Regions from separate parts of the Streptomyces rubrogriseus genome, predicted to be linked through region 1. Evidence: riboswitches for the same ligand, from Rfam matches in the RefSeq annotation. Region 1 holds a riboswitch; the other holds the start of a gene.

The links. A riboswitch is a leader RNA that binds a small molecule or an ion and turns the genes downstream of it on or off. The one in region 1 is predicted to bind glycine.
Region 2: linked by a shared signal. The riboswitch ahead of gcvT (glycine cleavage system aminomethyltransferase GcvT) and the one ahead of gcvP (aminomethyl-transferring glycine dehydrogenase) in region 1 are both predicted to bind glycine.

Annotation. Positions count from the first base shown of each region.
Region 1 covers NZ_CP116256.1:2,739,239-2,742,633, reverse strand. The annotation lists gene gcvP (aminomethyl-transferring glycine dehydrogenase) at 1-2,110, opposite strand, end outside; glycine riboswitch at 2,289-2,384, opposite strand; gene Sru02f_RS12165 (PRC-barrel domain-containing protein) at 2,535-2,918, shown strand; gene Sru02f_RS12160 (DNA polymerase IV) at 2,828-3,395, opposite strand, start outside.
Region 2 covers NZ_CP116256.1:6,827,094-6,830,488, forward strand. The annotation lists gene Sru02f_RS30585 (enhanced serine sensitivity protein SseB) at 1-350, opposite strand, end outside; gene Sru02f_RS30590 (AAA family ATPase) at 430-1,098, opposite strand; glycine riboswitch at 1,276-1,369, shown strand; glycine riboswitch at 1,370-1,485, shown strand; gene gcvT (glycine cleavage system aminomethyltransferase GcvT) at 1,525-2,643, shown strand; gene gcvH (glycine cleavage system protein GcvH) at 2,791-3,168, shown strand; gene glyA (serine hydroxymethyltransferase) at 3,183-3,395, shown strand, end outside.

The sequences.
Region 1 (3,395 bases):
GGGAGACGTCGCCGCCGAAGTGGCCGGGCTTGGCGAGGCCGACCAGGGCGTTGAGGTTGGCGCCGTCCACGTAGACCTGGCCGCCCGCGTCGTGCACCTGCGCGCAGATGTCGGCGACGTGCTCCTCGAACACGCCGTGCGTGGACGGGTAGGTGATCATCAGCACGGCCAGCTCGTCGCGGTGCTTCTCGATCTTGGCACGCAGGTCCTCGACGTCGATCTCGCCGTCCTCGGCGGTCTTGACGACGACGACCTTCATGCCGGCCATCACGGCGCTCGCGGCGTTGGTGCCGTGCGCGGAGGACGGGATGAGGCAGACGGTGCGCTGCTCGTCGCCGTTGGCCCGGTGGTAGCCGCGTACGGCGAGCAGGCCCGCGAACTCGCCCTGCGACCCGGCGTTCGGCTGGAGCGAGACCTTGTCGTACCCGGTGACCTCGGCGAGCCGCTCCTCCAGCTCGCGGATGAGGGTGAGGTAGCCCTGCGCCTGCTCGGCGGGCGCGAAGGGGTGCAGCGCCCCGAACTCGGGCCAGGTGACCGGCTCCATCTCGGTGGTCGCGTTGAGCTTCATGGTGCAGGAGCCCAGCGGGATCATGCCGCGGTCCAGCGCGTAGTCCCGGTCGGCCAGGCGGCGCAGGTAGCGCAGCATCGCGGTCTCGGAGCGGTGCTGGTGGAAGACGGGGTGGGTCAGGAAGTCGTCGGTGCGCAGCAGCGCCTCGGGCAGCGTCTCCGCGGTCTCCGCGTCCAGCGACTCGATGTCGCCCTCGACGCCGAAGGCGTGCCACACGCCGCCGACCTGGGCGCGCGTGGTGGTCTCGTCGCAGGCGAACGACACGTGGTCGGCGTCGACGAGCCGCAGGTTGATGCCGTTCTCGCGGGCGGCGTGCACGATCGCGTCGGCCCGGCCGGGCACCCGCGCGGTGACGGTGTCGAAGTAGGAGCCGTGGACGATCTCGACGCCGCCCGCGGCGAGACCGGCGGCGGTGATCGTGGCGTACCGGTGGGTACGGCGGGCGATGGCCCGCAGGCCCTCGGGGCCGTGGTAGACGGCGTACATGCCGGCCATGACGGCGAGCAGCACCTGCGCGGTGCAGATGTTGCTGGTGGCCTTCTCGCGGCGGATGTGCTGCTCGCGGGTCTGCAGGGCCAGGCGGTAGGCCTTGTTGCCGTCGGCGTCCACGGAGACGCCGACCAGGCGGCCGGGGAGGCTGCGGGCGAACTTCTCGTGCACGGCCATGTAACCGGCGTGCGGTCCGCCGAAGCCCATCGGCACGCCGAAGCGCTGGGTGGTGCCCACCGCGATGTCCGCGCCCAGCTCGCCGGGCGAGGTGAGCAGGGTGAGGGCGAGCAGGTCGGCGGCGACGGTGACGAGCGCGCCGAGCTCGTGCGCCCGGTCGATCACCGGCTTGATGTCGCGGACGGCTCCGGAGGCACCCGGGTACTGGATCAGGACCCCGTTGATCTCCCGCTCGGCGACCTCGGCCGGGATGCCCGCGCTCAGGTCGGCGACGACCACCTCGACGCCGGTCGGCTCGGCGCGGGTCCGTATCACGGCGACGGTCTGCGGCAGGGCGTCCGCGTCGACCAGGAACAGGCCCTTCTTGTTCTTGCCCATGCGCCGGGACAGCGCCATCGCCTCGGCGGCGGCGGTGCCCTCGTCGAGCAGCGAGGCGCCGGAGGTGGGCAGGCCGGTCAGCTCGGCGACCATCGTCTGGAAGTTCAGCAGGGCTTCGAGACGGCCCTGGGAGATCTCCGGCTGGTAGGGCGTGTACGCCGTGTACCAGGACGGGTTCTCCATGACGTTGCGCAGGATGACCGGCGGGGTGAAGGTGCCGTAGTAGCCGAGGCCGATCATGGAGTCGAGGACCTGGTTGCGGTCGGCCAGCGAACGAAGCTCGGCCAGCACCTCCGCCTCGGAGCGCGCGCCCGGCAGGTCCAGCGCGTCGGCGTTCTTGATCACATCCGGCACCGCGGCGGCCGTCAGTTCGTCGAGCGAACCGTAACCGACCTGCGCGAGCATCTTGGCCCGGGCCTCGTGGTCGGGGCCGATGTGGCGCTGCTCGAAGGGCATGGCCTGTTCGAGTTCGGAGAGCGGGGTGCGATGGGCGGTCATTTGCGGAGGCCTCCTGGTCTGACGACCTTCGTGGGGCACCACGGCGCGGGTACCCGGACGGCCTCCCCCTCTGTCATCTCAACCTGAGAGCTTCACCGGGTGAGCCCTGGGGCTCTCCCGGCTTTCACCGTCGGTGAGAGCGGAAGCCGTCGACACCCGCCCTGCTTTCCAGAGTGACCTCGTCCGTGCGGTACGTGAGCCTGAGAGATTCCGGGGAGGATTTGCTCCTTCGGCGCCTCCGGTGATGTCCGGAGGACTCTCCCGCGCGGGGTCAGCAGCCGTTTGCCAGCGTACCAGCGAGGTCGCCGCACGGACTTCGAGTGGCCGACCGGGCATTTGTGCCCTTTTGTAGTACTTACGGATGATTAGGCGGCTGGTGTGCGACCCCAGTCCGGCCCAGTGGTGCGATCAAGTGGAGGGCCCCGTGCGTACTGACATCGATCCGCGGAACCTGATCGGCCGCAAGGCGTTCGACCGCGACGGCACCAGGATCGGCACCGTGGACGAGGTCTACCTCGACGATGCCACCGGCGTCCCCGAGTGGGCGGCGATACGGACCGGTCTCTTCAGCAGGGACGCCTTCGTCCCGCTGGAGCCCAGCGAGCTGGTCGACGGCGCCCTGCGCGTGCCCTTCGACCGGGCGCTGATCAAGGAGGCGCCCGACTTCGGTGTCGGCCGCCACCTCTCGCCGGAACAGGAACTCCAGCTCTACCACCACTACGGCCTGGACGTGGCGGCCGCTCCCCCGCCTCCCGACCACGACTTCGGCAAGCTGGCCGGCAAGGGCAAGGGCCCCGACGAGGGCTGACCCGCCCCGTCCTCCGCGTCGGCGACCAGCGGCAGCGGATCCGCGGGCGTCAGCTCCGGGTCGTCCACCGCGAAGGTCCGCACCCGCCCGACCTCCGAGTACGGCGTCTCGAACCGCACGGTGACCCGCCCGAGACCACTGCCCTGCACCCAGCCGTGCCCCAGCTCCGTGTGCCGCACGTCGTGCCCCGCCGGCCACCGCCGCTCGGCGGGCGAGGGTCTGTGCTCCTCGGCGGGCTCGGTCTCGGGCTGCTCGGCCGATTCCTCGGCCCGGTCCCCCGCCGCCTGCGCGAACAGGTCCTCCTGCGTGTAGTCGGCGAGCCCGCTGACACCCACCCCGAGCAGCCGCACGCCGCCCGTGGTGTCCACCGAGTCCAGCAGTCTGGCGGCCGCCTCCCGCACCACCGCGGGATCGTCGGTGGGGCCGCGCAGGGTCTCGGAGCGCGTGAGCGTGGAGAAGTCGTATCTGCGCACCTTG
Region 2 (3,395 bases), 4.1 Mb from region 1:
CCCTCCGGGTTCACCGCGATGCCGACCTGCGGGGGCAGGCCGCGGGCGAACTCCGCGGCGGGGGCGATGGTGTACGCCATGTGCGCGCCCGCGACCTGGCGGAGCTGCTCCTCCGAGCTGAACACCGGCACGTAGGCCTGGCCGTCGATCTCCAGCGAGGGCAGGTCGAGGGGGCCGCTGTGCGGGCCGCCGCCGTTCGGCAGGGGTATCCACAGGAAGCTGCGGCCGAGGACCTCCACGATCCGGCCGCCGGCCGACGGGATGCCGAGGGAGGCCGACAGCACCTCCTCCAGCTCGTTGCCTGGCCACCCGCCGTGCGGGTGGGGGTGCGCCTGTGCCGGGAAGTCCATCTGCCTACCTACCGCCTGCCTGGTACCGCCGTTCGTGGCTGAAAGGCTAACCCGTTCGGCCCCGGAGCCCTACCGTGCGTCACCCCGTGAAGGCGATCCGGCGCAGGGTGTCGGCTGCCGCCCGGTCGAGGACGACCGCCGAGGAGCAGCCCGCGGGCAGGGTGCCCTCGGTCACCGCGCGCAGCAGGCGGGAGTTGGCCGTGCGGTGCCGCAGGAACGCGTACCGCGAGACGCCCCGGCCGCGCTCGCGCTGGCCGGCCAGGGCCTCGCCGGGAGCGACGTCGAGGAGCAGCAGGTGCAGGGTGCCGTCCCGGCGGCGGGCCTCGCGGGCCAGCCAGCCGCGCACCCAGGCCTGGGTGCCGCAGTCGTGCACGACGACGCCCTCGCCGGAGCGCAGCGCGCGGCGCAGTCCGGCGTAGTGGGCGAGGCGGACGAGGGGCCGGTAGAGCGTGTAGGGCAGGAGGCGCGGCATGCGGCGGTCCCAGCGGTCGCGGGTGTCCTGGGAGTCGATGCGGCCGCCGCGCACGGTGCGCCGCATCAGCGTGGACTTGCCGCTGCCGGGCAGGCCGGTGATCACCACCAGGTCCCGGGGTCCGAAGAGCAGGGCGTGCGGGCTGCGGCCGTCGCGGTCCCTCAGGTCGCGGACGACGGGTGCGGTCAGTGGGGCGCATGCCTCGGGGGCCGGGGCGGCCGGCTGCTTGGGCAGCGCGAGTCCCGAGGTGGTGGCGTACGCCGTGGTCCTGTTCACCGTGATCGTCCTCCCCTGGGGCGGTACACGAGTACCTCCCCGTCGAGTGTAAAGAGAAGGTAATGCGCGGGTCTCGCGTTTTCGTTCGCTTACTGCCACAAGCCGGTTACAGATCACGGTCTGCCACGGATCGCCCGGGCGTGCAATGATGGCGGCGCCAACTGCATACCGGCCGTTTGAATCCGCGCGGGAGAGTCCCCGGCCGCGCCGGGGCGCCGAAGGAGCAAGTCCCTCCCTTGAATCTCTCAGGCCCCGTTACCGCGCGGGCGAGGCACATCTGAAAAGCGGACCGCCCCCGACGGCGGTCCCACCCAAGGTGCAAGCCCTGTTCGCCGTACTCCGGTGGCCGTGGCGAACCTCTCAGGTTCCGATGACAGATGGGGAGGACCGACCTCGCCACGTCCTGTCCTGGGAGACGACCGACCGATGAGCAGTACCGAACTGCGCCGTACCGCGCTCGATGCCACGCATCGCGCGCTGGGCGCGACGATGACCGACTTCGCCGGCTGGGACATGCCGCTTCGCTACGGCTCCGAGCGCGAGGAGCACGTCGCGGTGCGCACCCGCGCCGGTCTCTTCGACCTGTCGCACATGGGTGAGATCACCGTCACCGGGCCGCAGGCGGCCGAGCTGCTGAACTTCGCGCTGGTCGGCAACATCGGCACCGTGAAGCCGGGCCGGGCGCGCTACACCATGATCTGCCGCGAGGACGGCGGCATCCTGGACGACCTGATCGTCTACCGGCTCGAAGAGGCCGAGTACATGGTCGTCGCCAACGCCTCCAACGCCCAGGTCGTCCTGGACGCGCTGACCGAGCGGGCGGCCGGGTTCGACGCCGAGGTGCGCGACGACCGCGACGCCTACGCGCTGCTCGCCGTGCAGGGCCCGGAGTCCCCGGGCATCCTCGCGTCGCTCACCGACGCCGACCTGGACGGCCTGAAGTACTACGCCGGGCTGCCCGGCACGGTCGCGGGCGTCCCGGCGCTGATCGCGCGCACCGGCTACACCGGCGAGGACGGCTTCGAGCTGTTCGTGAAGCCGGAGCACGCCGTCGGGCTGTGGCAGGCGCTGACCAAGGCGGGCGAGGGCGCGGGGCTGATCCCGTGCGGCCTGTCCTGCCGGGACACGCTCCGCCTGGAGGCGGGCATGCCGCTGTACGGCAACGAGCTGTCGACCGCGCTGACGCCGTTCGACGCCGGTCTGGGCCGGGTGGTGAAGTTCGAGAAGGAGGGCGACTTCGTCGGGCGCGCCGCGCTGACCGAGGCCGCCGAGCGCGCCGCTTCCCGGCCGCCCCGCGTCCTGGTCGGCCTGGTCGCCGAGGGCCGCCGGGTCCCGCGCTCCGGGTACCAGGTCGTCGCGGGCGGCGAGGTGATCGGCGAGGTCACCTCCGGCGCTCCGTCCCCGACGCTGGGCAAGCCGATCGCCATGGCGTACGTCGACCCCGCGCACGCGGCTCCGGGCACCGAGGGCGTGGGCGTGGACATCCGGGGCAGCCACGAGCCGTACGAGGTCGTGGCGCTGCCGTTCTACAAGCGCCAGAAGTAGACAGAAGCAGACAGAAGCAGCCAGCGGACACGGGGTGCCGCCCCTCCGCGGCTGCCCCCCTGAGTCACCCTTGTCACTCAGCGCTCCCTCGTCACCCCCTTCACCCCCTTCACCAGCCACTTCCTCGCGTACAGGAGAATTCAGGCCATGAGCAACCCCCAGCAGCTGCGCTACAGCAAGGAGCACGAGTGGCTGTCGGGCGCCGAGGACGGCGTCTCGACGGTCGGCATCACGGAGCACGCGGCCAACGCGCTCGGTGACGTCGTCTTCGTCCAGCTCCCCGAGGTCGGCGACTCGGTGACCGCGGGCGAGACCTGCGGCGAACTGGAGTCGACCAAGTCCGTCTCCGACCTGTACTCCCCCGTCTCCGGTGAGATCGCCGAGGTCAACGAGGACGTCGTCAACGACCCGTCGCTGGTGAACAGCGCCCCCTTCGAGGGCGGCTGGCTGTTCAAGGTGAAGGTCACGGACGAGCCCGCCGACCTGCTCTCCGCCGACGAGTACACCGCCTTCGCCGGCGCCTGAGGAGTCACGATCGCATGTCGCTTCTGAACACACCCCTGCACGAGCTGGACCCGGACGTCGCCGCCGCCGTCGACGCCGAGCTGGACCGCCAGCAGTCCACCCTCGAGATGATCGCGTCGGAGAACTTCGCGCCGGTCGCGGTCATGGAGGCCCAGGGCTCGGTCCTCACCAACAAGTACGCCGAGGGCTACCCGGGCCGCCGCTACTACGGCGGCTGCGAGCACGTC